3 regions of the Alteromonas sp. ABV4_515 genome follow, and region 3 is predicted to be linked to each of the others. Evidence: predicted binding sites of a transcription regulator. Region 3 holds the regulator's gene; each other region holds the start of a gene.

Region 1 (9,993 bases), on a different contig from region 3:
GTTGCTTTAATTATCTTATGGGTGCTATGGCGCTTCGTTGGTGCAACATTAGGGTTATTTAAAGGGTCAAAGCAATGGTTTGGTGGCTTATCACGTCGTAAACGCCAACGTCGCCTGTATCAAGGTATTCAAGCCATGGTGGAAGGTGACTTCGCGGCTGCGAAAAAGTACCTGCAAGACACCACCGATGGCGACTTCGATGGCGTGAATTACCTGGCTGCGGCACAGGTAGCTCAGGCGCTGAACGAGCCCGAGCGGGTTCGCTATCTGCTAGAGCAAGCTGCCGAATACGATAATGCGAAAACCGCAGCCCACCTCGCCTCTGCCCGTTTAGAAATAGAACAAGGCAAGCCGCAGGCAGCGCTGGATAAACTTAATGAATTAGACGAGAAGAAGCGCCAGCATCCGCAAGTTATTCGTCTTCGCGCCCGGGCCATGGCAGAGTTAGGCCACTGGCAAGAACTCGAAAGTGCGTTACCTGAATGGCGTAAGCAATTAAAAGACGATTATGTCGTATGGGCGCAAAAAGTCGCCAAAGGCAAGTTTGCTGAAATCGCCAGTAAGCAAGGCGCGAACGCGCTGCGTCAGCACTGGGACAACATGCCACGTAAACTCCGCCACGACGATGCGTACCGGGCTGCTTATGTGCAGCAATTGCTTGAGCAAGGCATGCACCACGATGCCGAAGCCTGTCTTGTGGAATGGCAGAAGAAAGGACCAAACCCTATTCTATTGCCTTATATGGCAGAACTCAGCATTCCAAATCCGGCTGCTGCAATTCGCTTACTGGAAGACTGGATTAAGAAAGACGGCACCAATCCACAGCTGTTTTCGGTACTTGGTCACCTTGCAATGAATGCCGGTGACGATATCCTGGCCGAGAAGGTGTTACTGAAAGCTGTGAAATTGCGTGAGAATCCGCGAGATTTTGAAGCACTCGCTACCATCAGTGAACACCGCCATGACGATTCTGGCGCACTCGCCATGTACAAGCGCAGTATGGAAGTTGAGTAACTAAACTACCCACGAACTACTCTCGCTTTCAAATACAAAGAAGCCCGCAAATGCGGGCTTCTTTTTGCAAATTCGGTATATTGCCGAAAATGCGATTACTTTTTGTTACGGCGTGAACGTGCGCCGAAAGCCGCCATGCTAAGCGCCAGCAAACCGAAAGTAGCAGGCGCATTAACATTAGAGATTGGTGGTGGTGGCGTTACCGCGTTAATACCTACACCTGTGGTGAAATCATCCCACGAAGTAATGCCACCTGGATCAGTTCCGCCTACGCGCAGAGCAGAAATATAGGTATTTGGGTCGAATACAACACCAAAGAATTCGGTACGACCAGTGCCTGGCGTGGAGGTGAAATCAAATACTGTTTCAACACCGGTATTTGCATCGGTAAGTGTTAATGTCATACCACCGCCGTCGTTGTCAAATACATCGAAACCGACTGCATTTACCCATGTAGGGAACTCAACATTAAATTCGATCAGAGCTGCTCCGTTACGATTACCACTCACATTGTAACCTGACGAAGAGATCATACTCCCATTGCCCGTTTCTGAATAAGTGTTACCCAATGCAGAAGTAAAGGTACCGGAACCATTTGCACCGGCAAGAGTATCAATATCGAAGCTTGCCAGTTCAGCCTCCCATGCTGCACGTGCTTCAGACGGCGTCATTGGTACGTCGGCAGTTGGCGTGGTAGAACCTTGAAATAACAGAACGGCGTGTGCGTTACTCGCCAATAAAGCAGCAGCGGTCGCGCCTGCTAATAATAATTTATTAAATTTCACAACTAATTCCTTTTTTTCCATGTTAAACAATGAATTCGGATTTAAAATCCGAATAAATCCGCAATTTTTTAGCAAAAATTGATCCATTAGAAAAAAGGCATTTAATTTCAATAATTAACTATTGATTTAAACTCTCTACAATAAAAATATGTAAATAAATCTGACACTTCCCACTATTTATTTACGAATATAAAAAATCCGACCCCATCACTGAAATCGGATAATTAATAAAAAAGTGCTAGTTCAATGAATTACTAGAAGAAAAAGTTAACACCTACGGCAATTAAATAAGCCAGCACGCCGTAACCCACATATAAACCCCACGCGAGTTTATTGCTGCCGGTTTCACCTTTCAACATAGCGACGGTTGCTACACATTGCAGTGCGACTACATAAAACAAGACTAGGCCCAGTCCAGCGCCGGTTGTCAAGCCGTCAGCCTGGATACGCTCAGCCAAACCACCGACATTGTCTTCAGCGCCATCCATACCGAATAGCGTACCGAGTGCACCTACGAAGACTTCACGGGCAAGAAATGACATCAGAATGGCTACACCGTAGCGCCAGTCTAGCCCCATGGGCGCAAACACCGGCTCGATAAAGTGGCCAATCTGCCCCAGCCAACTGTCTTGCAAACTCGAATCCATTGGAAAATAACCTAGGATCCAAATCCCCACTGATACCATGAAGATAATTGGTGCAGCACGGCGGACAAATTGCAAACCACTGTCGATGACGCGAAATGTCAGCGGCTTCCAGTGCGGTAAGCGATAGGTTGGCAGTTCGAGAATAAACGGCATATCCGATTCTTCAAGATCCCGGGGCAGGAAGCGATTAAGAAACTGGCTCACGATCAACGCGACCACGATACCGAAGAAATAAAGGCCGAAAAACGCTGCGCCCTGCATTCCAAAAATGCCCAGGAAAGTGCCGTCTTCAGGCACCAGTACCGCCACCAGTAGTGCATATACCGGCAAACGGGCCGAACATGACATTAGCGGGATGGTAAGCATAGTGATCATGCGTTTATGCGGTGATTCAATAGTACGGGCTGCCATAATGGCAGGAATGGCACAGGCGTGTCCGGAAAGATAAGGAATAAAGCTACGGCCAGATAAGCCAACCGCGCTGAGTGGACGGTGACACATTAACGCCGCACGGGCCAGATAACCGCTGTCTTCCAGCAGGCCGATAATCAAAGTAAGTACCATAATTTGTGGCACGAATACCAAAAACGAACCTAGCCCGCCAAAAATCGCATCGTTAAAGAAATCAGTGACAATGCCCTCGGGGGTGACTGCACTTACGCCCTCAGCGACACTACCAATGAGCGATTCCATCCCGTCCATCAAAGGTGCTGCCAGCGTGAAGATACTTTGGAACAATACAAACATCACAGCCAGGAACACCACTGAACCTGTCCAGCTATTCAGCAAAAAGCGGTCGACACTGTTTTGGTTACGTAATACAACGTCCAGTTTCAGGCCGTATTTTCCGGCTAACTCCTGACTTCTGTGAACTGCAGATTCACCTTTGCCAATAGAATTAAACGGCTTGTGCTCTTCCGGCTCGGCAGCAATTTCCAGCATGCTGGTTTTAAATTCGTGCAGGCCATCAAGGGTACGGGCAGACAGCGCCATCACCGGACTACCGAGCTCTTTGCTTAACGCTTTTGTGTCGACATCTTCGCCAATCCGGCGTACTTCGTCGATAAAATTGAGGGCAAATACTACAGACTTGTTGTTTTCACGCGCCAACTGCTGAACCTGCAGTCCAAGCACCAAACTGCGCTCTAGACGGGTAGCATCAAGCACGCACACCACCAGCGAGGTGTCATCCCGCTCAATGGACTGAGTGATTTCCCTGATCGCAATTTCTTCATCGCGGCTGAGGCCGCGCATAGTGTAGGTACCGGGAAGGTCAACCACTTCAAAACCTGCACACTGACCCCGTTTTACTTCTACCGTAACACCAGGATAATTAGCAACTTTCTGTCGCAGGCCGGTTAATTGATTGAATAAAAGACTCTTGCCGGAATTTGGCTTTCCGACCATAAGAATGCGTTGCATGGAATACGTACCCTGTTACTTGTGACAGCGGAAAAACGAGCGTTAGTTACGTGCTTCGATTTCAATTTGAGCGGCGAGATTTTCTTCGATTGCAAACACGCTGCCACCCAATTGCATGACAATAGGGCCTCCCAATGGGCCTTTTCTGACGCACTGTATGTCTCTGCCAACTTGAATGCCCATCTCAGAAAGTCGCTCTTTTACGTTCTCAGCCAATTCAGATTTCACTGAGATAATGAGCGCCTGCTGTTTGGTATTAAGTTCCCACAATGTCATAGGATGTCTCTGTAGTTATTAGTGATTACCTGTTTAAAAACAAGTTCACAAAATCCAACAAATCGGATTTTAAAAATTTCAGGAAGGGTACAAGAAAGTGGATAAATGAACCAGAGACATTACTCATCATATCGTCGAAGTTCACATCTCTAACGTTGAGACAAAGCTTGTGTTCTTTTTCAATCCGTGATTATAGTAAAAATAGAACTTGTCGGAGTGCTTCGTTTTCTGATGAAAACAAGCTGAGACCGCATTGCGGGATCCGTTGAACCTGATCAGGCTAATACCTGCGAAGGGAACAAGCATGCAAAATCACGTAGTTTGTCTACAGATTCGTCTGTTGGCAAAACCAAGCCCGGCGTTCGTCTGGTTTTATGATTTTGTGCTTTGTGACTTCACTCCTGACAAGCATTTAATACCGACCAAGGAACAAATGCTATGTCAACACGACGCTTAAACCGCCAACAGGCACAATCGTTTATCCACTCACTTCAGGGTGAGAATTTTCCTAACTCCTATCGTCACTATCTCACCGATGAAGCGCACACTATGCGTGTTCCGGTGCGAATGATTGCGCAATCGCCTACACGCATCGACGCCGATTCAGAAGAGCTTAATCCCCCCATTCCCGTATATGACGCGTCAGGTCCCTTCGGTGACCCGGAATGCGAAGTGGATGTAACAGCAGGTATTGCGGATACTCGCGGCCCCTGGATTACCGAGCGTAATGATACTGGCGTTGTCGACAAGTCTGAATCCGATTACACCCAGGCTAGAGACAAAGACATCACGACAGAGTCTATTCGCTTTAAAGCGCGCCCGGTTATTCGCAAAGCACTGCCTGAGAAAATCGTGACGCAATTACACTATGCCCGCCGCGGCATTGTCACGCCGGAGATGGAATTTATTGCCATCCGGGAAAACATGGCTCGCTCTACCATTCATGACGACCAGCTCTTGCGCCAACATAAAGGCGAGCCGTTTGGCGCTACCATTCCGACTCAAATCACCGGCGAATTTGTGCGCCAGGAAGTGGCGGCAGGTCGCGCCATCATTCCTGCCAATATTAATCACCCTGAAGCGGAGCCGATGATCATTGGGCGTAATTTCCTGGTGAAGGTGAACGCCAATATTGGTAATTCTGCGGTGACATCGTCTATTGAAGAAGAAGTCGAAAAGCTGGTGTGGGCCACCCGTTGGGGCGCAGATACGGTAATGGACTTATCAACAGGACGAAATATTCATGAAACCCGTGAATGGCTATTGCGCAACAGCCCAGTACCGATAGGCACGGTGCCCATTTATCAGGCACTGGAGAAGGTCAATGGCGTTGCGGAACAGCTTAACTGGGAAGTCTTTCGCGATACGTTGATTGAACAGGCTGAGCAAGGCGTAGATTACTTCACTATTCATGCTGGCGTTCTGTTGGCGTTTGTACCCATGACCGCTGAACGGGTGACCGGCATTGTTTCCCGTGGCGGTGCCATTATGGCCAAATGGTGTCTTTATCATCACCAGGAAAGTTTCCTGTATGCGCATTTCCGCGAGATTTGTGAGATCTGCGCGGCCTATGACGTGAGCTTGTCGCTAGGTGATGGCCTGCGCCCCGGTTCGGTTGCCGATGCCAATGACGAAGCCCAGTTTGCTGAGCTGCGTACCTTGGGAGAATTAACCAAAATCGCCTGGGAATATGATGTGCAGGTGATGATTGAAGGCCCTGGCCACGTGCCGATGCACATGATCAAAGAAAATATGGATGAGCAACTTAATCACTGCCACGGCGCGCCATTCTACACTCTTGGGCCACTTACTACCGATATTGCACCGGGTTACGACCACTTTACCTCGGGCATTGGTGCTGCGCTAATCGGCTGGTTTGGTTGTGCCATGCTGTGCTATGTCACCCCGAAAGAACATCTCGGGTTACCTGACAAAGAAGATGTAAAGCAAGGCTTAATTACCTACAAAATTGCGGCCCATGCAGCCGATTTGGCAAAAGGTCATCCCGGCGCGCAAATCCGCGACAATGCAATGTCGAAAGCCCGCTTCGAATTCCGCTGGGAAGATCAGTTTAATCTGGCGTTAGACCCGTTCACCGCAAGAAGCTATCACGATGAAACGCTGCCACAGGCATCGGGCAAGGTCGCCCATTTTTGCTCTATGTGCGGCCCCAAATTCTGCTCGATGAAGATTTCTCAGGAAGTGCGCGATCACGCCCAGTCACAGCAGGAAAAACTGTCTTCAGAAGAGAAAAAGCATGGTATGGCCGCCATGGCAAAACAGTTTTCTTCCACCGGCGGCGAACTCTATGTAAACGCAAGCACTCTGGAGCGCTAAATATGAACCCTGTAGTGCTTACTATTGGCGGCACCGATAGCAGTGGTGGCGCCGGACTACATCAGGATATGCGCAGCGTGCAATGTTTCAACGTGGTTCACCGCAGTGTGGTGTCTCTTGTTTCTGCGCAAACCCAAAACAAGCTACTGCATTGCGAAGCGGTATCTGACGATATGTTCCTCGCGCAACTTGATGCGGCATTCTGCCCCGAACCACCCGATACGATTAAATTGGGTGCACTGGCGAACGATGCGCAGGTCTATCAGCTAGTCACTTTACTAAACCAACACCCCGATATTCCTGTGGTGTGGGACCCGGTGCTGACAACCTCCACAGGCGGGAGTCTGAGCCAACTCTCATTCGACGGGATTGCCACCTTGATAAGTCGCGTGACAGTACTCACACCTAACCTGCCTGAACTGGAATACCTTACCGGATTTGCGCTGCGAACCAACAGTAATGAGCTTGAAGCTGCCCATCAATTACTGACCTTGGGCTGCAACCATGTTCTGGTAACCGGAGGCCATCGCAGCCAGCCTTCGCCCTTATGCGATACACTTTACAACTCGGAAAACACCTGGCAGTTTCTTCCTCACAGCAAAGCCGCCCGTACCTTGCGCGGTTCAGGCTGCTTACTTGCGTCCGCTATCGCCAGTGCGTTGGCGTTACACTATGATGCAGAAGATGCCATTTGCTACGCCGAAGCTGTGGTAGCCAGCGGTTTCAGCGTCGCGACGCCGGCGAACGATGAAATTAGCCACTTAATGAAAAGCCCTCCGCCTCCTCAGTCACTGCATTTTCCGCAAGTGATTAAAGGTCTGGGGCACAAACCCTTTGCACTAAAATTTCCGCCACTGCGCGTGGCAAACCCTGGGCTCTATCCTGTGGTAGACAGCGTGGAATGGTTGAGACAACTACTGCCTTTGGGCTTTGATATTATTCAATTACGCATTAAACGCGTGTCTGATAGCCTAAGTGAACAAATTCGCGAGGCCGTTCAACTGGCGGAAACCTTTAGTACCCAGCTTTTTATTAATGATCATTGGCAACTTGCCATTAAGCACAATGCCTATGGCGTACATTTAGGGCAGGACGATCTCGAAGCGGCAGACTTAGCCGCTATCTCTCAGGCAGGATTGCGACTTGGTATCACCACGCATGGCTATGCAGAGCTATGTCGGGTGTTACCGTTAAAACCCTCTTACATTGCACTTGGACACATCTTTCCAACCCGAACCAAAGCTATGCCTTCACAACCCCAAGGCACACAACGCCTGGCTGACTATCAAAGACTTTGTGGAGAAATTCCAACCGTGGCCATTGGTGGCATTGCGCTGCACAATATCGACAGTGTTGTTGCTACCGGCGTTTCTTCCGTTGCCGTGGTTACCGCCATCACCGAGAGTGCTGACGTACCCCGGGCGGTAGAAGCACTGAAAGGGAGAATTGCACATGCTTAACGCATCGGAATACTCCCGATACAGTCGTCATTTGTTGCTTGATGACTTCGATGAACACGCTCAGCGTCGTTTGAGCAACGCCAAAGTTACCCTGTTTGGTGTGGGCGGACTGGGATGCCAGGTAGCATCGGCACTGTCGGCTGCCGGTGTGGGGGAGATGGCACTGATAGATGACGATACCATCGAGCTGAGCAACCTGCCCCGGCAGTGGTTATTTACGGAAAAAGACATCGGGCAGAAAAAGGCAGAAGTTGCCCGCACCCGCCTGTTGGCAATGCAATCTGCCTGCACTTTACATTGCATCACCAACTTCAACGATGTCGCCACCCGCGATGCGCACCTGACAACATCGCAATTGATCATCGACTGCACCGACTCGTTTACCAGCCGATTAGCAATCAATGCGCTCGCCGTCACCCACAGCGTACCGTTGATAAGCGCAGCAGCGAGTGGCTTTATCGCCACTGCAACCGCTTTTAACCCTAGGATTACAGGCCCTTGCTATGCATGCCCAGAATATAACAGTGAGCAGTCACTTACATGCTTCGAGCAGGGCATATTCAGTCCGGTAGTGGCCATTGCCGGTCAACTTCAGGCCATGATGGCATTGTCTTACCTAAGCGGTATTCGCGTCCCCGAATGGGGTTCGCTTCATCACTTTAATGGTCAGAACTTGCTAATGCGGCAGTTCAACATTCAGAAGAATCCGGATTGCCCAACGTGTTCCAAAATCCACAGGAGTGAAGACCATGCGCATTCACTGTAACGATGAACAGCTTGAGGTACCAGAGGATTGCTCACTGGTCAGTATCATCCAACGATTCAACGAGCAGGAAGGCGCGTTGGCTGTGGCCGTGAACCAAACGATTATTCCCACATCTCGCTGGCAGCTGCAAACATTAGAGGAAGGTGATGTGGTTGATATATTTACATTAGTTGCTGGGGGTTAAAGCATGCTTAACATTGCAGAACAGTCATTCTCATCACGATTACTTACTGGTACCGGTAAATTTGGTCACCCGGATATTCTCAAAGCGGCGCTAGTTGCTAGCCGAACCTGTATGGTTACTCTGGCCTTGAAAAGATTGAACCAACATCACCAGCAAGACAGCACATTGCAGGTGTTAAGAACGCTTCCCGTTACCCTGCTGCCAAATACTTCTGGCGCCGCTACAGCAGACGAAGCCGTTTATGCCGCGAAACTCGCTAGAGAGCTGCTTGGCACACCTTGGGTAAAACTGGAAATTCACCCCGACCAGCGCTTTTTGCTTCCCGACCCGGTAGAAACGCTGCGTGCCGCAGAACAGCTGTGTGAAGCCGGCTTTCACGTGCTGCCGTATTGTCATGCCGATCCGGTACTGTGCAAACGCCTTGAAGAAGTGGGCTGCGCCGCCGTGATGCCGCTGGGAGCACCTATTGGCACCAATCAGGGTTTGCAAACACGGGATTTCCTGCAAATCATCATTGAACAATCAAACGTGCCGGTTATTGTTGACGCCGGTATTGGCCGTCCCAGTCAGGCTTGCGAGGCGATGGAAATGGGCGCAGATGCGGTGTTGGTAAACACGGCAATCGCAACATCCAACGATCCTGTCGCTACTGCATCGGCTTTCGCTAAAGCCGTAGAGGCAGGCAGAGAGAGTTTTCTGGCCGGCGCCCCTTTAGCGCAACGAAACGCATCGGCAACGAGTCCGTTCACCCAGTTTTTGGAGACCTTGTCATGAGGTCGGCAGATGCACTAAGGCAATATGAATGGGATGATGTTTCGCTAACACTCTATGCTAAGACGCAATGCGATGTGCACTCTGCTCTGCGCCACCCGGCTCCTGGATGGCAAGAGTTTCTAGCACTCATTTCACCTGCAGCCGAAGCCAGCTTACCGAGCATGGCAGAAAAAGCCAATGCACTCACTCGCCAGCGGTTTGGTAATACCGTGTCGATGTTTGTGCCCCTTTACCTTTCTAATTTGTGCGCAAATGAATGTACTTACTGTGGTTTCACCATGAGTAATAAAATTCGCCGGGTGAAGCTAAGTCCAAAGCAGATTAATGA
Region 2 (9,993 bases), on a different contig from region 3:
ATAAAAAAGGCGAAGCTTGTTCAGCTTCGCCTTTTTCGTATATAAATTTAAGCAGCTTTATTCATTACTGCTGTCGGTTTCATCTTCCTGAACGTCACTTTCGTCAAGCATCATCTGGAATTGTTCGAACTCATCGAGCTCTTCTTGCTCAATGACCTTTTCGCCACTCTTGCCATCAGTCACCCGATATTCCAGATTCTGGAAGTAGGCATTTTTAACAAAGGAATACGGGTCTAGCGATTGCTCCAACTGCCCTTCCTGATCGATCAGCGCTGCCCGTCCTTCCAATGCTGTAACCGCAAAGCGCACCACATTGTAGGTACCGGTTAGCACCGTCATCGGATAATAGACGTTATCGACCACCCGCCCGGTTAGGGTACGCGGATCGTTTGGTCCCAGCACCGGCACCATCATATAAGGGCCTGTATCGACGCCCCAACGGCCGAGCACTTCACCAAAATTTTCACGCTGGCGTGCAATCCCCATCTTTTCAGCCACATCAATGGTGCCGAGAAGGCCGACTGTTGAGTTAATAATAAAGCGAGCCAGGCTATCCAAGCCTTCGTCGACTTTACCCTGGAAAAAGTTATTGAACATATTACCTGGCTCTTCCAGGTTATTGGTGGCATTTAATAAACCGGTTCTAGCGAATTGCGGCATAACCGTGACGTAACTAATGGTGACGGGACGCAGGATATACTGGTCTAGCACTTCCCAGTTAAAGTTCCAGGCAACGCGGTTTAACGGCTCCAGAGGGTCTTTCGGATCGCCCTCAGGGATTTGCTGCTGTTCAGCCTGTTCGGTTGCAGCTTGTTTACTGGCACAACCAGACAATAGAGAAACGCCTACCATAAGACCGGCAAGCAGGATTTTCGACATATTTGTCACTTCAGTTCCTTGTTGATTTGTATTGCAATGGGGAGCACTTCGCCCGATTTTACCGGTGCCGATAATACCCCCAGAAGATCTCCTGCTGCAGGCATGACATCATCATCGGAAGAAATTCGCGCTGTAAGTTTCGCCTGAGTTAATGATGCCACTGTATAGGCAGGCATCATGGCATTATCAGTCGTTAACGACAAAGATACAGGGAAATTTTGTAACGGCATTTTAACCACCGCCGCAGGCATCCGATTTTCGCTTAAATTATCCTGGGCGTAAACAATCAGATATCCCGTTTCAGGTAGTATCGACCGCATTTCATCACTCACGGTAATTGCTATATCAAAACCGGTTCGGGCTGCACTTTCAGACGGCGCTGATGCATCCTGCTGCTGCGCCTCCAGTTCGGCTATACGCTGTGCGATTCCGATTCGGGTTTCATTTTGCGGTGGCAGTTTATTTTCAATCTTGGCGAAATAAAGACGGGTATTAGGCAGGTCACCCAACCGCGCAGACACCACTGCCATCATCAGTGCCAGGTTATCATTGTCCGGATTTTCATTGTTCAGCGCACCCAGTACTGACTGCGCCAACGTCAGCCGCTGAGCATTCTCAGTTACCATAAGCGCCTGAGCGTAGGTAATACGAATGGTGGTATCTTCGGGTTTAATCGACAGGGCTTTTTCGATGGCTTGAATCGCCTGGTCATCCTCACCCACAGACATCCACAAGCGCCCGAGATACATCCAGCCTGTGGCATCTTCGGGTTCATCACGTAAGCGCTGACGAATGGCATAGGCAAGGCTAGTGATATCCTGGGCAGTAAAATTCTGCCCATTTCCAGACGCCAATTTTTCACTCAGTTCAGGTAAAGATTCAATGGCAGTGGTGGCCTGTTCCACCTGCTGGAGATGATTCACTGATGAATATACAACCCCAGCGACAACAAACGCGATAACGGCTCCCAAAGCAAGTGGCAGTGCGGCGTTGCGATGGCTTACCTGCTTTTCTGCCACGGCCTCATCCACCAACGCGAGTTTTAATTCATCACTGGCTTTTTGTTTATCAGACTCAGAAATTAATCCTTCTCGGGCTTCTCTATCGAGTTCAGCGAGACGCTGTTTAACAATCGAAATATTTGATGCTACATCTCGTTGAGTAACTTGTCTGCGACGAAGCCAAGGCGTTGCCACTAGAACAATAACCAACGTTATGAGGCCTGACGCTGTCAGCCAAAATTCCGCCCAACTCATGATTTATCCTGCTTTAACATTGCTTCAGCCTGTTTCAACTTCGCATCCTGATCGGACAAGGGCGCTTTGGAAGGTCTGCGCATTACCAGAAATAGCACCGCAAAGATGAAAGCCAGTGGCAAAGCCCAAAGCCATATAGTCGCCGCTGTGACGGGTGGCTTGTAATACACAAAATCGCCGTAGCGATCCTTCATGTAAGTAATGATTTCTTCTTCAGACTTGCCTTGCTTTAGTAGGGTATACACTTTTCGACGCATATCATGGGCAATCATGGCATCAGAATCAGCAATGTTCTGATTCTGGCACATGGGACACCGAAGCTCTGCCGTCAGTTTTAAAAACACCACGCGCTGCTCTGGGTCATCAAACCCATAGTTGTCCTCGACTGCGAGAACACTCACTGAAACGAGGGCCAATAGGACGAACATCCAGTTACGCATCAACGACTCCCTGCTACGTTTGTCTGTTGCTCTGCCACGAGCTGGTCATACAGCGGCCCAATTTTGTTCTCCCACACCCTGGGGTTAATGTCGCCGATATGATGCATTCGAACCACACCACGACTATCGATAAGGAAATGTTCCGGCGCGCCAGTGACCCCAAGGTCTAATGAAGTATCGCGATATACGTCAAAAATATTATATTGGTAAGGGTTACCGTAACGGCTAAGCATGCTGGTCACTTCCTCTTGTACCCGGGTCAAGGTTTTGGTGCCGAAATCCGGGTCAAGATCCTGATCGAAATACAGACCAACAAAGTTAACTTTCTGCTCTTCTTTCAATTTAGTTAGATAAGGCATCTCAACCGCGCAAGTTACGCACCAAACGCCCCATACATTTAGAATGGTCACTTCGCCTTTAAACACATCCTGCGTGTAAGTTACATCAGGCTGCATTAAATCTGGTAGCGAGAATGCCGGTACTTGCTTGTCCTTAACTTGAGAATCTAACTCTCGGGGATCAGAAAACAATCCTTGGAATAAAAACACCACAAGCACTAAAAAAATACCCAATGGTATTAAGAAAAAACCGATTTTTTTCATCCCTGTTCTCCAACAACGTCAATGGATGTGCGAGCCAGAATACGTTTCGCTGACGCAATCTTCGCCATGCGATAGCGACGGTCAGACACTGAACAGATGCCGCCCAAGGCCATGATAACCGCGCCTGCCCAAATCCAGGTCACAAAGGGCTTAATATAAATACGCACAGCCCAGGCTCCATCGTCTAGTGGTTCGCCCATTGCAATGAACAAATCCCGGAACACCGTTGAGTGTATGCCGGCTTCCGTCATCGGCATCCGCTGCACGGTATACATGCGCTTTTCAGGTTCAAGATGTACCAGCTTTTCTCCGTCGACATACACATCAAACACGCCAACATCAGCCGTGTAGTTCGGCCCCTGGAAGTCCTTCAGTTCATTAAACTTAAAGGTGTAGCCACCCAGATTCGCTGTTTCACCCGGTGCCATTCTCACATCCCGCTCCAGTGCGTAATTGGATACTAACGTGATCCCAATAATCGTAACGGCAAAGCCCAGGTGCCCCAACACCATTCCCCAGTGGCTTGGTGTTAGCTTTCGTAAACGAGTTAATAGCGATGCATCAGGCATTGAATCGATACGCTGCAATACTTCCCATATTGAAGAGATTAAGATCCACGCCGCTAATACTAATCCCATCGCCGCCAGATACGTTGGCGTATCGTAGGTAAAATTAATTAGCACTCCGGCACTGATACTTAACCCCAGCGCAATTAGCAACTGCTTCTGCAGTGCACTGGCAGACTGTTGTTTCCAGCGAGTAACGGGTCCTAGCCCAAGAATAAGCACAAAAGGGACAATCAAGACGGTGAACATTTGATTAAAGAACGGCGCACCAATGGAAATAGAGCCGAGGCCCAATTCTTTATGTACCAATGGCAGAATAGTACCGAGAAATACCACCAGTGTGGCGGCACATAAAAATACATTATTTCCCATCAGTAAAACTTCGCGGGAAAACATGCTATACCGACCTGGCGAGTTTAGTTGCGATGCCCGCAATGCATACAGCAACAACCCGGAACCTGATAACGCCACCAGGATGCCAAGAATAAACAGGCCCCGCGATGGGTCACTGGCAAACGAATGCACAGAAACAATCACCCCAGAGCGAACTAAGAAGGTACCCAGCAAACTAAGTGAGAATGCGGCAATCGCCAGTAACACCGTCCAGGATTTAAATACTTTACGTTTTTCAGTCACTGCCAGTGAATGCATCAGTGCAGTACCTACCAACCAGGGCATGAAAGAGGCATTTTCTACCGGGTCCCAAAACCACCAGCCCCCCCAACCTAATTCGTAATACGCCCACCAACTTCCCAGCGCAATACCAACGGTGAGAAATCCCCAGGCAGCAATGACCCAAGGACGCGACCAGCGAGCCCAGGTTGAATCCATTTGTCCGGAAATAAGTGCAGAGATTGCAAAAGCAAAAGAAACCGAAAAACCCACGTACCCCATGTAAAGCATAGGCGGGTGGATAATCATGCCGAAATCTTGCAACAGCGGGTTCAAGTCACGGCCATCAACAGGAAAGAAAGGCAACATGCTGTCGAAAGGGTTAGAGGTAAGCAGCATGAACAGATAGAAACCGATGCCAACTAAACCGAGTACTGACAGTACCCGGGACACCATCTCATCGGGTATACCGCGACTAAACAATGCTACCGCAACGGTCCAGATGGATAGCATTAACACCCAAAGCAGAAACGAGCCTTCATGCCCCCCCCACACGGCAGTGACTTTGTAGTAAACCGGAAGCTGACTATTTGAATGTTGCGCGACATAGGCCACACTGAAATCATCAGTAACAAATGCATAGGTAAGTGCAATGAACGCCATCGCGGTAAACAGGAACATGCCCAATGCCAACGGCTTTGCGGTTCCCATTAAAAAAGAATGATTAGTTTGTGCCCCCCATAGTGGATACACCGCCAACAGAATCGCACTGACCAGGGCCAGAGTTAATGCAATATTACCCAGCTCAGGAACCATAATTAGCCTCCGTTATTCGCAGGCTTCACGTGTTTGATGCCTTTCATCTGCTCGGCCAGTTCCGGCGGCATATATTCTTCGTCATGTTTTGCAAGGACTTCGTGAGCTTCAATCACATTACCCGCCAATAACGTGCCAGTGGCGACAATTCCCTGCCCTTCACGGAACAGATCAGGCAAAATTCCCTGATAGCGCACAGTCACAGCCGGACCGGTATCAACCAGGTCAAAGCTTACGGCGAGACTTTCAGAATCACGGTTAACAGACCCCGGTACAACCATACCACCGATCCGCAGACGCTGGCCGACTTGAGGCTTAACCCCTTCACGACCATCCACAATTTGTGTTGGTGTATAAAACAAGTCGATGCTGTCAGTCAGTGCGAACAACATCAAACCTACTGCGCCCATAACAAGCGCACCAACAAGAGAGACAACCAGTAATCGCTGCTTTCTGCGGGGATTCATCTTATTTACTCCGGTCAGGTTCAGTGGTGTCGTTACGCGCTTGCTGCTGAGCTCGCTGAATACGTAGCTTTCGTTGCTGCTCAGTAACTACCTGTTTTATCAATCGCTTATGCTCACTTGCACTAAAAATGGTAATAAGGGCCATCGCTCCCAACGCGACACCAAAAGAGAGCCAAACATAAAAGGCGTAACCGCCCATGGCCCAGAAGTCAGCCCAAGACTCAAACTGCATCATCAGCCCCCTTCTCTTTTACCAGCAATTGCACCCAAGGTCTGTGCATTTCCCGTCGGATGATTTCATTTTTAAGACGCATGGTGGTGACCAACGCAATAAACAGCGCAAAGCCCAATATATTGAGTAACAATGGCCATAACATTTCGGTAGCGATAGACGGCTTGTCGAATTTGGTAATTGTTGAGCCCTGATGCAGTGTATTCCACCATTCAACCGAATAGTGGATAATGGGAATATTTACTACACCAACCAGTGCCATGACGCCCGCCGCCTTGCCTGCCTGCTGTTTATCTTCAAATGCAGAATACAAAGCGATAACGCCGAAATAGAGAAACAATAAAATGAGCTCTGAAGTGAGTCTTGCATCCCACACCCACCATGCACCCCACATGGGTTTACCCCAGGCTGCACCAGTAAGCAGCGCAATGAAAGTCATCACCGCGCCAACAGGGGCCATGGCAATCATTGCCATATAGGCTGTGCGCCATTGCCACACCATACCCACTAGCGCGGCTATTGCCATTACCACATAAGTACTCATGGACAACATGGCGCTTGGTACATGAATATAAATAATGCGAAAGGAATCACCTTGCTGATAATCCTGAGGTGCATAGGCCAACCCCCAAATTGTACCTACCACCAGACATACCACAGCAGGCAGAGCAAACCACGGCAACAGAGTATTACAAAGCTGATAAGCCCGTTCAGGCTTTGCATAGGGATGTAACCACTTCCACATCAGTTCTGACTCACTTTAAGAGAATATGCGATGGCGGCAGGTGCCAGTGCCATTGCAATCAACAACATAGCGCCAATAATAGCAATTTGCGCACGGTATGGTAGCTGTAGCGCCGCAGCATCCACTGCTGAGGTAGCAAAAATTAATAGAGGAATAAATACCGGAATAAGCAACAGAGCCAGCAGCACACCGCCCCGTTGAATGCCTACAGTCAACCCAACGGCGATGGCGCCAACCAAAGATAAAAGCGGTGTTCCTAACAAAAGTGTAATCACTAATGCGATATACATATCCATTGTGAGGTTGAGGAACATGGCCAATAGCGGCGATAAAACAAGCAGTGGAATAAACGTAACCAGCCAGTGACAGAGCACTTTCATTGCCGCAACAGCATAGAGAGGCAGCCCAGACAGTTGTAATTGTTCTAGGGAACCATCGGCAAAGTCGTCTCGGAATAATCTCTCCATTCCCATTAAGGAGGAAAGAATAGCCGCAATCCAAATAACACCCGGGCCAATTAGCTGTAAGGTATCAGGCCCGGGGCCAACCCCAAGGGGGAAGAGTGTCACCACCATCAGTAAAAACATAAGGGGCTGCACTAGCTCGGCCTTCTGCCTGAAAGCCAACGCTAAATCTCGCTTAAATACACCACCCATCAAGCTATTCAAAACCGGTACTCCAAATCAAAGGAACGCACTGAGCCCGCTCGCTCACTGAGTGCCTGATGGGATGTGGTAAGTACTGCGCCACCGGCGTCTACATGTGATTTCATTTTATCTTCGAGTTGCGCGACGCCTTTCACATCTAAGGCAGTAAAGGGTTCGTCGAGGATCCAGACTTTCCCAGGCTTGAGCCATAAGCGGGACAATGCCACTCGTCGCTGTTGCCCGGCGGATAATGTTCTACACGGCACATCTTCCATGCCTACCAGCCCCAGTTCGCCTAACACATGGTAAAGGTGGTCAAGAGAAGCAGGAACATGATGCTGACGACACCAGAATGCGAGATTATCTATCGCGGAGAGTGCACCATTCACGCCAGGCTTGTGGCCAACATAGATTAAATCCTTGAACCAAAGCTCACCTAACGGCTGCGACTGCCAAGTAATAGTGCCACTTTCAGGTTGACTTAACCCGCAGAGAATTCGTAATAGACTGGTTTTACCGGCGCCGTTGGGCCCACGAAGATACACCAGTTGACCAGACTGCAATGAGAACGACAATCTATCAAACAACACTCTATCGCGTTTAATGCAACTTAGTTCACTGGCCACTAACCCTGACAACCAACACCTCTTTTAAATAATTCGCTGTTTATTTTTGATGTTTGCGACCCAGCATTCTAGCATAGGCAAAAAGGATCACATCCCAACCATTGGCGTATTAAACCTTTTTATGACTTAGTTCAACCTGAAGGAGCATTGACATCGGTGAAAATCACAAAATGCTTGAATTTTTCAAATAGTTGCCGATAAATCTGTCATGAACTTGCAGATAGCTCAACTTTTTTCCGCTGCCAATGCATCGCTCTCTGCCGATGTCGTAAAATCACAACCTGAAATTCTGTCTCAACTCAGTTCAGCTTCGTTGCAACGCACATCGCAGACACAAATGCAGATATCTGCGCCCCAGTTACTTGCTTCAACGCTTTTAACATCAACACCAACCAGCAGCGTCACTGTCGATTCCGCCGCTACCGTTGTAAGTGGTGAGAAGCAGATTACGTTATTCGACATGTTGCCGATTAAGCAAGTTACTCGCCTTACCCAAGCTGATATGCAACGTTTGGTAACAGCTTTAGCTGACGGCATGACATTGGCAGCACTGTCGCAATCGAAGTCTGGTTTCTCACTGACAGGCACAGTTGAAAATATAGCAAATCGTACAGTGAGTCTGAATTTGCAGATGCCAGGCAATCCTGGCGTAAAACTCGTTGTGCCAGACAGTATTGCCAGCCAATTAAAGTCAGGCGATAAAGTGACGTTGAAACTGCAACCAGAGTCGGCACCCAGCTCTTTGGCAAACCAAGTTAAGAATAGCAGCGGGCAGCAATGGAAAGCGACATTAAGCTCCACTGCGTTACCAGAAAAAGAAGCATCATTTACGGTCCCGTCATCCTCACCAAGCGTTAAACTTGCCGTTGCAAAAGTGATCGCAAGCGCGGGGATAACACTTGAACAACCGCTTTCTACTGCATTGCAGAAAAACCTCAACATTTCCCCATCACCATCAAATGGGAAATTGAATACGCCGGTATCTATGCACATTGTAAATGTACAAGTTCGTGGTAACCAACTTGAGGTCCGCGGCACTGAGCTAAAACCCATGTTAAACATTACCTTGCCGAAAAACAGTCCTAAACTTCAGCCTGTAGGTAATGACAGATTAGTCGAGCTTGCAAACCAAAATTCAATACCACGACAAACAGGAAAGCTCTCTTCCATACAAACTAATGTGACAACGCAAAACGTCGCGACACACCCATCACCTTTGTTATCAGCAAAATCAGATACGCTGTCGCCTTCTGTGAAGTTGGCGGATAAGTTATCACCTGTTTTGGGTATATCCGCAGAGGATGTGCCTGTTGTATTGGATAAAGTTCGACAACTTTCACGTCAACTCCTGGCGCAAACCGGTTCAACCAATGAAGCGTTAACAAAGCTTGTTAATGTGCTGCGTAATCCGGGTTTTGATATGCATGCTGAAAGTAAAGCGGTGTCGAAGCATCTGCTAAATCAACTTCTCGCGCTACAACCAGAAACGAAATCAACTGCCACGGCTGGCTTACCACAAATGAATGTTGAACAGGTCAACAGCGATAGTGGAAAAACCGTCGAGAGTCAGGTTCGGCAATTGATTCAGTCTCCGGCTCTGACTAGCACCCCTTCAGCGCTACTTAGTCAACCTGCAGCATCGGGTTTTATCAATGCACTGGTCAGCCTGCTGCAAATCAGCCTCGCTGGTAGGGCCGCCCGCGCCCAACCAGAACTAGCACGCATCATCGACAAAGCTGACTCGGTTTCAGGAAAAACCGTCAGTGCATCAGGAGGCTCAACGTCTACGCCGCAAGCTGGGCGAGTGGCAAATGATTTTGCCCAACTTGATAGTCGGTCAAACCTGCTCGAACAGGTGCGGGCGTTGCTTGCCAACCATCAGCAGCATAAAATGCAGAATGCTGAGTCGCGGCTTCAGGGGCAGGATAGCCTGTTTTATATTTTACCTGTTGCGAATGAAGACCAGCCACCGCCTGAGCTGCATATTCGAGCCGAAGAAAGAGACAGCAGAGACAACACAGCAGAACGAGGAAAACAACGTATTTGGCATCTAACCATGAAACTCAGTGTGGGTGACGCCGGTGAGTTACTAGCCAAAACCAAGA
Region 3 (9,993 bases):
TTGATGAAGATGCTGAAATTGATGATCAATTACAGACGCTCTTGCGTCGGGTTGATATATTACCGGTGTCGCTGGTACTGGCTCAGGCAGCGAATGAATCGGCATGGGGAACCAGTCGATTTGCACGCAAAGGTTATAATTTTTTTGGTCTCTGGTGTTTTCGTAAAGGCTGTGGATTTGTCCCGGCACGCCGTACTGAAGGGGCTGATCACGAGGTAGCCAAGTTCCCTAATTTATCAAAGGCTACCTATACCTACATGCGCAATATTAACCGTCACAATGCCTATAAAGAGCTGCGTACTATTCGAAGTACACTCAGATCGAATCAATTACCAGTGACAGGTGTCGCGTTAGCCGAAGGGCTGATGAATTACTCAGAGCGGGGCATAGCTTACGTAGAGGAGCTACAGGCTATGATTCGTTACAACAGGGATTACATGTAGTGAAAATGGTGTTGTCTGCAGCATTAGTGCTGCTCTTTGCAGGTAATGTTTACGCCGAAGTCATTCAGGTTGAATATAGTCGGTTTTATAGTCATGTTAAAAAGCTCGACGGCGAAGACACGCAAGCATTGCAGTTTGCATTTGGTTTTCAGCGTGTGGGTGAAGGGCGCTTGTGCGAAATAAATAACGCGAAGATTGTTACCGATAAACAGACACTGCCACTTGAGGTTTCTGAGGAATATCGTTTCACGGTACCATCGGAAAAAGTGTTAAAAATGGCTGAAGCCTTTGTCGAAATCGATTTGGCTGAGGCCGCCAATTTATGTGATATGTCTGTACAGCTTGAAACAAAGACCGCATATTTGAAGACGCGTTATAGCAAAGAAGAGTTGACGTATTTGCTTGAACAATACCGTTCTTTTTTCAATGAAATGGGCAGTTTCTTGTCTTTTATGATGCCAACTGTAGATGGACTAAATATCCAGTTCGCTGATAACAATATCAGTATGCCGGTGAAAGATGCACCGAACATCAATATGGGAACACAAATGCTGTCAGCCGAATGGATTGAGAGCAGTAAAGGATTAGTTCTGCCCGAAAAGCCGTTTCGAATTACGGCAAAAGCAACAAAATAAGCAGTATTAATAACGCCAAACCTTATTGTTCGGCGTTCTCAATATTATCAAGATCTTCTACTTCGATTTCTTTGCTTTCAATGACAAGCTGATACTTTATCTGCTCTGCAAGCCGGGCAACAGTTCGTTCGCCTTCCTGACACAACTCTTCTGCACGATGAAATTCCATCAATCCCACATCGGAAAGATAAGGTTCGATGAGAACGTCGGGTGGATCGCCAGCAAGGCGTGAGCGGGTCACTCTTGCCTGTAAGATCTCAAGAGAACTGGTCATCACACCCAAAATACTTGGTGGCTGAGGCGCAGTCTCTTTCTCGTCGTGAGAAAACCACTGCTTCACCATGCTGGTACTTTTAGAGAAGAAATCATCATTTTTCTTCTGCAGTTTCTCGTGTTCTTCGGCAGGCTTATCGAGCCGTTGTGGTTTAAAGTCTGCGTTCAGATTAACCGCGATAACAAAATCAGCGCCCAACTGTCGACAAAGATTTACTGGAACCGGATTCACTACAGCACCATCCACCAGCCAGCGATCCTGATAAGACACCGGACTGAACAAAGCCGGGATGGCACACGACGCCTGTACGCATTTATCTAACGGCCCTTGAGAGAACATAACCTCACGACCGGAATATAAATCCGTCGCGACACACGCGAACGGTTTTTGCATTTCTTCAAAGGTCGGGGCACAAAATTCGTCAGCGAGTTTGGTAAATACCTTTTCACCGCTGGCAATACCACCTTTTCGAATGCCAACTCCCATTAAGGCTAAAATCTGCCATTCAGTCAGCGAGCAAGCCCATTCTTTGAGTGGCTCTAGTTTACCACTGGCATAGGCCGCGCCCACATAGGCACCGATGGAGCATCCTGCAACCACATCAATCTTTACACCCAGCTTTTCCAGCGCTTGAATGATGCCAATGTGTGTCCATCCTCTGGCCGCGCCAGCACCCAGGGCAAGTCCTATTTTCATGTGTTAATCCGCCAGGTTGACAATTTGCACGTCTGAACGATTTTCTTCTGCCAGCTCGTCTTTAAATTCAGGCGCATCAAATGCGGTATCACCATCGGCAACAGGCGCACCTGTTGTCTGAATAGCTGCGAAATCATACAGGTTTTTATCGGCCAGGTGAGACGGCGCAACGTTCTGAATCGCCCTGAACATGGATTCAATTCTGCCAGGAAAACGTTTATTCCAGTCTTGAAGCATCATTTTAATGTTCTGTCTTTGTAGGTTTTCTTGCGAACCACAGAGATTACAGGGAATGATTGGGAATGATGCTGCGTCTGAGTATTTCTGAATGTCTTTTTCACTGCAATAGGCAAGAGGACGGATAACAATATGTTCGCCATTATCGCTAACAAGCTTCGGTGGCATGGCTTTGAGTTTTCCACCATGGAACATATTCAAAAACAAAGTTTCCAACATGTCGTCACGATGATGCCCCAATGCGATTTTGGTTGCGCCTAATTCTTTGGCAGTGCGATAGAGTATGCCACGGCGCAGTCGCGAGCACAGAGAACAGGTCGTTTTACCCTCAGGGATCTTATCTTTCACAATGGAGTAGGTGTCTTCTTCTACGATTTTATAATCGATGCCCAGTGATGCCAGGTATTCCGGTAAAACGTGCTCAGGAAACCCGGGTTGCTTTTGGTCAAGATTCACCGCCACGATATCAAAGTGGATCGGCGCAATTTTTCGTAAGAAAAGGAGAATGTCTAGCATGGTGTAGCTGTCTTTACCCCCTGACAGACACACCATGACTTTATCTCCGTCTTCAATCATCTTGAAGTCATCAATGGCTTTACCCACGTTACGACGCAAGCGCTTCTGCAACTTATTGAAATTGTACTTCTGTTTGCTTTCGGCGCTGTGGCTCGATGTACCGGATTTGGCTGATGTTAATTGATTCATGACACTTCAGAATTGACGATGGGAAAAATAAAAGTGGCATTATACAAAACGAAGGGCGCTGCCGCCATAGAGAGTCGTGCGGCAGCGTGAATACCTTACCTGATAGGCGAGACAAATCCGTCGGGTTTAATAGCGAGGACATCACAATTTAAGCTGTCGAGTACGTGTTCAGCCGTGTTGCCAATGAACGCAGCAGATAGTCCGGTGCGGCCAACCGTGCCAATAACCACCAACTCAGCATTTAACTGTTCACTAATGCGTGACACCGCTTTTTCTGGCAGGCCTTCAATAACGTGACAGTTGGCAATACCAATACCGTATTTTGCACTGTGGGCTTCCATCTCTTTCAGATGATGGTCCCTTACGGAGTTTTGATAGGTTTGGGCGTTAAAATCCGGGATTTCAATGGCAATATTCAACGGTGTAGACGGGTAAGCATTTGCCAAATGCACCTGACCACTTAGCATGTTGGCATAGTCGGTGGCGACAACCGTAATCTTGTTATTCAGTTCGGCATGTTCTTTATCTTCAGTACCTACATTGACTGCTGCAACCACAGTGCCATTTTCTGGCCACACATGGTCTTTTACCAGCAACACTGGGGTGGGGCACTTACGGAGTAAGTTCCAATCTGTGGGTGTGAAAATGACGGTGCTGAGTTCGTGATGCTGCCGGGTTGACTTAACTACAAGATCAACATTTTGTTCTACCGCAAAGCGAATAATGGCTTCGTATCTTTTGTCATTCCAGACGACAGACACTTTTACTGGGCATCCGTCATAGTGACTGAATGTATTTTCAGCCCATTGCTTGCGATCATTGGTTACCGCTTTTCGCATTGCCTCTCGCTCAGCGCGTGTGAGCATGGTGGTCATGTCGTAAGAAAAGTCATAAACAACCAGCAATGCATGGACTTCAGCACCGGTTTTATTAGCGATTTCAATGGCTCTTGAAAGGGCGGGCTGTTCGGATTTGTCCGGTTGGACAACGGCGAGAATGCGGTTGTAAGTGATCATGACGTCCCTCCTTAGTCTATGGACTGCGATACGGCTTACATCTTTAGTATAGTAAACCGCCCAGGAGAGACGTTGTTTCAGATCAATAGACTGTTCGGATATCAGTCAACGCAGGTAGTGGGGATATCCATAGAGTGTAACCGTTTATCCATGCCCTCAAAATCCAAAATGGTGATCAGCTTGCCGTCGACTTTTATGATCCCTTCTTTTTGGAAACGGGTTAGCAAGCGGCTGATGGTTTCTACCGTCAGGCCAAGATAATTACCAATTTCGTTTCTAGTCATACTTAGATTAAACTGGCGATGAGAAAAGCCGCGCTCTTCAAAACGACCAGAAAGGTGAGCAATAAAGTAAATCAATCGCTCTTCTGCGGTGCGTTTATTCAATAACATCATCATTTGATGATCTTGCTTGATTTCAGCACTCATAAAGCGCATGACCTGGTTTCGCAACTTAGGAAACTGTTCTGACATCTTTTCCAGCGTGGCATAGGGAAGTTCACAAACCATGGCCGTTTCCAGCGCCTGGGTATAACTCTGATGCGTATCGTCGCGTAATCCATCGAAACCGATAATGTCACCCGGAAAGTGGAAACTAATAATTTGCTCTTCACCTTCTCTGTCGGTCACAAATGATTTGAAAGAGCCAGCACGTACAGCGTACAAGGACGTGAATTTATCACCCGCTTCAACCAAGGTGTCATGTTTATGAAGCGGCTTTTTTCGTTCAACGATATCGTCCAGCGATTCAATTTCAGTTTTGTTTAAAGCAACTGGAAGACATAAGTGACTAAAACTGCAGTTTTGACAGTGGATAGAGAAATCCGAACGCTTTTGCATGCTTACTTACCATTTTTACGTAACTGCTTTTAAAAACTACTGACTGCCCGCCATAAAATATAAAGCGCGTATATCAGCAGACTCAATGCGATTAGTTGCCGTACCATCGGCTGTCTGAATCCTTTAAGGACCCAGTTCGCTCCTGCCCAGGTGGCAAGTAACGCGGGAAGTGTACCTAATCCAAACCCCGCCATGATCACCGCGCCAGAAAAGGCTGTACCAGACGCTAATGCCCAGGTGAGAGTGGAATAAACCAGCCCACACGGTAACCACCCCCAAATCATACCATAAGGAATAGCGGAGAGAGGAGACCTGAAAGGTAAAAAACGTTTAGCGGTTGGCTGTATAGATTTCCATAAATGACTGCCTAGCTTCTCAATATGAATAATGCCTCTCCACCAGTTGCCAAGATAACACGCCATAGATAACAGCATGATTCCACTTAGAATAGCGAGGATCGGCCCCGATAATGGCAGGTACTTTTTGGCGATTTGCGCAACTGCCCCGGTAATTGCACCAGCCAGAATATAACTGGTAATGCGACCAAAGTTGTAGGCCAGAGCATAAGGAAAGCCATTGGCATTTCTGGGAATTGCACCAGAAAGCGCAATTGAAACGCCACCACACATGCCAATGCAATGGACACCACCGGCAATACCAACCAAAAAGGCCGATAGAAAAGAAAACTCACTCATTCAGCTTCTTTCGTTCTTCAGCGAGTTTTTTCTCTTCGGGCGACAGGTCATCGTCAAAGAGTATGCTGTACCCCTGACGATCGAGATCCTCGAACTGATTAGATTTCACAGCCCAAAAGAATACCCCGATAGCAATAGCCACAATGATAATGGCCAGCGGAATTAGTACATAAATTATACTCATAAGAATTACTTTAACAGTTTGGTAGAATTAGTCACCACAATAATGCTGCTGAGGCTCATGCCAATAACGGCCATCCAGGGCGTTAAAATGCCACTGACTGCAAAGGGTAATACAATCAGGTTATAGCCAATGGCCCACGCCATATTCTGGCGGATTACACGTTTCACCCGGCTCGCCATGCTCAACAAATGACGCATCAACGTAAGCTTCTCATTGAGGAAAATCACATCAGCGGCGCTTCTGGCAATGTCTGTAGCATTGCCAACCGCCACCGAAACATCCGCGGCAGCCAGTACTGGCGCATCATTGATTCCATCTCCCATCATCAAAATGTGCTCATTAGCTGCCTGGCGCGCATGTACAACATTGAGTTTATCTTCTGGACTGTTTCCACCTATGGCTTCATCAATGTGTAATTGCGCGGCAATGTCGTCTACGTTTTGCTGGATATCACCGCTCAACAACACTTTTTTGTAGTTCGAAAACGCGCTTAGTACGTCTTCAGCATCCGATTTTATTTGATCAGTCACTCTGAATGCGGCAAGGCATTTATCATTCGACACAAGGTATACATTAGCGATTATCGGAATTTCTAACTTATCGCAGGCTGTAAAACGTGCTGAGCCCGCTTTGTAACATTGGCCATGTATATCGCCTTCGATTCCTTTACCCGCCGTTATCGTCACATTCGTTACCGGAGCAAGATCGTCTGCGCTAAATGCGGCGGCGATAGGGTGCTCTGAACGGGATTCCAACGACGCCATCACGTGCATGATAAAGTCTTGTTGTTCTTTATCAGCAAACCAGCATTCGGTGATGGCAAAACGACCCTCTGTCAGTGTGCCGGTTTTGTCCATCACAACGGTAGTTATACTGGCGAGTTGCTCTAGGGCATCGGCTCGCTTTAGTAATATTCCCTGCTTGTTAAGCGTCGCCATGGCGCAGGTAAGTGCAGTGGGGGTTGCTAACCCAAGCGCGCAAGGGCAGGTTGCAACCAATACGGAAATCGTGATCCAAAATGTACGCGGATCGTCTTGCCAGTACCAGTAAGCGAAGGTCAGCGCTGCAATGAAAAGTACCAACGATACAAACAAGCTGGAAAATCTATCCGCTAACTGCGCGACCTTGGGTTTTGAAGCCATAGCAACACTTTGCAGGCGGATAATTTGGTTAACCAGCGCATGTTTGAGCGTTTGCGTAACGTGTATTGTTACGCTGTTATTGAGATTATTGGTACCACCAAAAATCGTGTCGCCGACGGTTTTTCTGCTCGGGTTGAACTCACCCGTAAGCATAGATTCATCAAATTCGCTGCTGCCATCCACAATGATGCCGTCGACAGGCACCGTCTCTCCGGCTTTTATCACCACGGTATCGTTAATTTTTAACGCTTTGGCAAGGCTTTGCACCAATGTGCCGTCGGCGTTTAGTTTATTCGCCGTAACCGGTATGTATTGCAGCATATTGGCAGAGATTTGCGCCGCTCGATGACGGCTTCGGTGTTCGAGAAACCGACTGAGCAAAAGCAGAAAGATGAACATGCAGATGCTTTCGAAAAATACATCGCCGCCACCGGAAATGGTTGCCCAGGTGCCAGACAAATACGTAGCGAACACCGCAATGGTGACGGGTACATCCATATTCACGCTGCGGGCCGCTAGCGCTTTCAGTGCCCCCAGATAAAACGTACTGCCTGAATAAAATACGACGGGTGTGGTAAGCACTAACGCAATCCAGTGAAAGTAAGACACCGTTTGTGGATCCATCGCATCCAGAAGATCAAAATACAGCGCGGCGGCAAGCATCATAACTTGCATGGTCATCAGGCCAGCTAACCCCAGCTTTTTCAGGAATTGCTTATCTTCAGCTTTGTAAGTGGCTTCATGTTGGTCGGGCTGAAAAGGTAATGCTGGGTAACCAATACGCTGAAGCGATGCCATAATTTGGCTTAGCGATAGTGTATCGGGCTCCCAGGTCACGACGGCCCGCCGTTGCGCCACATTAACTGCGATTTGTTTTATACCGCTTACCTTTGATAACTGCTTTTCAATTAGCCAGCCGCAGGCTGCACAGGTAATTCCTTCGAGAGTAAATTCTATTTGCTTGTGCTTACCTTCGTCGTAGACAAATTCTTCCTGGAGTGCCGGTTCGTCATAAAGTACTAATTTATCAAGTGCACTTTCAGGTGAAGTAGTGCCTTTCGCGGCGGGCTCGGTACGAAATTGATAGTAATCTTCCAGGCCGTTATCAACAATGGCTTCGGCGACAGCTAAACAACCCGGACAGCAAAATTGTCTGGGCTCACCAAGGACAATTGTGGAGAAAAGCTGACGGTGGTCGTTCGGTTCCCCACAATGATAGCAAGATTCAGTACTCACGGATTAAAGGGGATCTTCTGAGATTGTGGCAATAAAACGGTATTTTGAATCTTCCAGGCTTCATCGATTGGGGTAAGGCTGATTCGCCACTTTCCGTCGAGTACGGCTTCAGTGGTTCCCCGATAAACACCCGACGCATCCCGGGTTAAGAGGAGTTCGGTATCCCGTTCAGCCAGGGTAACGTGATAAAACGCAATTTTGAGCGCCGTACCTTCTTGCGGTATACCTGAATGAAATTTCACTGAAACCCGGTTATTTTCTACTATTAAATCGGTGGTGAAATTCAGTCGGCGCGCTGCTTCGACTTTATCGAGCCTTGCATTGATGGCTTTACCTTCTTTGTAGTAATCATCGATGACCAGCGTATCTTGTGTAGACGTTGCAAAATGGATCAGAAAACCACTCATTATGACGGTGATAACCGGCACGGCGATAAGGAACCACGGCCAGAACTGTTTGTACCAGGGAGTTTGCATAACACTTCACATTCAATTAATGCCCGGAATGAGCGCCAAGACTAAAGGATTAACCACGGTTATTTTATGATTTCTATCAATATTATTCCCATTCTCCCACAAAAAAGCCCCGCAAACACGGGGCTTTTAGTGTGCTGTCAGCGTTTAATGAGACAGGCTGTATACATAGGTTGCTACAACGTGAATTTTATCGTCACCCAAGGTTTTCTTGAATGAAGGCATCACGCCGTTACGACCATAAGTCAGGGTGTCAGTAACAGATTGCTCAGTGGAACCGTACAACCAGACATTGTCTGTCAGGTTCGGGGCACCCAGCATTTGGTTACCTTTACCGTCCATACCGTGACAAGCTGCACACACCATGAAACGTGCCTTACCTGCATCAATTAGAGCGGTCATTTCAGGTTCTTGTTCACGGCCACTTAAACTAAGCACATACGCAACCGTTTCCTTGATACCTTGTTCGCCCATGGCGTCAATCCAGGCGGGCATGATAGGGCGACGGCCAAGCATCAATGTTTCTTTGATCTTCGCACCACTGCCACCATATAACCAGTCGTCATCGGTGAGGTTAGGGAAGCCAACGTTCGCACCACGGGCGTCGGAGCCGTGACACTGCGCACAGTTTTGTAAAAACAGACGCTGACCGATTTTCACCGCTTCCGGATCGTTGACCAGTTCTTCAACCGGTACTTTGGCATACTCTTCAAAAATTGGGTCGTACACGTCAGCGGCTTTGTCGAGTTCACGATCGTACTCAACCAGCAACCCTTCTTCTTTGGCATCTGCGCGCGCTTGCGCCGATTCTTCTAAAGAAAGTACACCTTGGTTGGAGCTTTTCCAGCCCAAGAGGCCCTGATACGCACCCAGGCCCGGGTATAGCGCCAGATAAATAAAACCCCACACGATTGTGATGTAAAAAAGGATGGTCCACCAGCGAGGGAGTTGATTGTTAATCTCTTCAATTCCATCGAAAGCGTGGCCCATAGACTCACCTTCAGGCACACCTGTTTTGTTGGCCAGCGCCCAACGCAACAGGAAGAAGCATCCGATGATGAGACCCAGTGTTATCACTGAAATCCATATTGTCCAAAACGTGGTCATGAGTTCAAGACTCCTGCTTATTTTTTTGCGATTCTTCTTTTTCTTCGTCAGCAAACGGTAGGTTGGCGGCTTCGTCGAATCTTTGTTTATTTCGACCGTTAAATGCCCACCAAACTACGCCAACAAAGGATACAAACACGACGACAGTAAATATGCTGCCTGCAATTCCCTGATCCATAATCAATTCAGATATGTGCCGAGGGATTGAAGGTATGCAATAAGAGCCTGCATTTCTGTTTTGCCCTTAACTGCGTCTTGTGCACCAGCAATATCTTCATCGGTATAAGGCACACCGAATCCGCGGAACACTT

Evidence for each region. Region 3 encodes FNR, which switches genes on or off when oxygen is low (the NO sensors DNR and NnrR bind a similar motif). Its sites were predicted from a motif close to TTGATCTAGATCAA; they were not measured.
Region 1: the regulator FNR is predicted to act here: its motif matches at 4,410-4,423, upstream of ACXAGX_RS11085 (FeoA family protein).
Region 2: the regulator FNR is predicted to act here: its motif matches at 8,010-8,023, upstream of fliK (flagellar hook-length control protein FliK).

What each region holds. Positions count from the first base shown of each region.
Region 1 covers NZ_JBSWWZ010000004.1:195,277-205,269, forward strand. The annotation lists gene ACXAGX_RS11070 (heme biosynthesis HemY N-terminal domain-containing protein) at 1-1,014, shown strand, start outside; gene ACXAGX_RS11075 (hypothetical protein) at 1,110-1,799, opposite strand; gene feoB (ferrous iron transporter B) at 2,054-3,868, opposite strand; gene ACXAGX_RS11085 (FeoA family protein) at 3,911-4,144, opposite strand; TPP riboswitch at 4,347-4,459, shown strand; gene thiC (phosphomethylpyrimidine synthase ThiC) at 4,583-6,481, shown strand; gene thiE (thiamine phosphate synthase) at 6,484-7,941, shown strand; gene ACXAGX_RS11100 (HesA/MoeB/ThiF family protein) at 7,934-8,707, shown strand; gene thiS (sulfur carrier protein ThiS) at 8,691-8,891, shown strand; gene ACXAGX_RS11110 (thiazole synthase) at 8,895-9,665, shown strand; gene thiH (2-iminoacetate synthase ThiH) at 9,662-9,993, shown strand, end outside.
Region 2 covers NZ_JBSWWZ010000003.1:489,356-499,348, forward strand. The annotation lists gene ACXAGX_RS09975 (MlaA family lipoprotein) at 58-879, opposite strand; gene ccmI (c-type cytochrome biogenesis protein CcmI) at 885-2,135, opposite strand; gene ACXAGX_RS09985 (cytochrome c-type biogenesis protein) at 2,132-2,575, opposite strand; gene ACXAGX_RS09990 (redoxin family protein) at 2,575-3,177, opposite strand; gene ACXAGX_RS09995 (heme lyase CcmF/NrfE family subunit) at 3,174-5,171, opposite strand; gene ccmE (cytochrome c maturation protein CcmE) at 5,174-5,638, opposite strand; gene ccmD (heme exporter protein CcmD) at 5,640-5,870, opposite strand; gene ACXAGX_RS10010 (heme ABC transporter permease) at 5,860-6,615, opposite strand; gene ccmB (heme exporter protein CcmB) at 6,615-7,271, opposite strand; gene ccmA (cytochrome c biogenesis heme-transporting ATPase CcmA) at 7,280-7,900, opposite strand; gene fliK (flagellar hook-length control protein FliK) at 8,097-9,993, shown strand, end outside.
Region 3 covers NZ_JBSWWZ010000009.1:107,573-117,565, reverse strand. The annotation lists gene ACXAGX_RS19020 (glucosaminidase domain-containing protein) at 1-443, shown strand, start outside; gene ACXAGX_RS19015 (DUF2987 domain-containing protein) at 449-1,078, shown strand; gene rssA (patatin-like phospholipase RssA) at 1,101-2,048, opposite strand; gene ttcA (tRNA 2-thiocytidine(32) synthetase TtcA) at 2,052-2,990, opposite strand; gene uspE (universal stress protein UspE) at 3,086-4,006, opposite strand; gene fnr (fumarate/nitrate reduction transcriptional regulator Fnr) at 4,108-4,845, opposite strand; gene ACXAGX_RS18990 (sulfite exporter TauE/SafE family protein) at 4,875-5,540, opposite strand; gene ccoS (cbb3-type cytochrome oxidase assembly protein CcoS) at 5,533-5,724, opposite strand; gene ACXAGX_RS18980 (heavy metal translocating P-type ATPase) at 5,730-8,102, opposite strand; gene ACXAGX_RS18975 (FixH family protein) at 8,099-8,578, opposite strand; gene ccoP (cytochrome-c oxidase, cbb3-type subunit III) at 8,723-9,682, opposite strand; gene ACXAGX_RS18965 (CcoQ/FixQ family Cbb3-type cytochrome c oxidase assembly chaperone) at 9,687-9,860, opposite strand; gene ccoO (cytochrome-c oxidase, cbb3-type subunit II) at 9,863-9,993, opposite strand, start outside.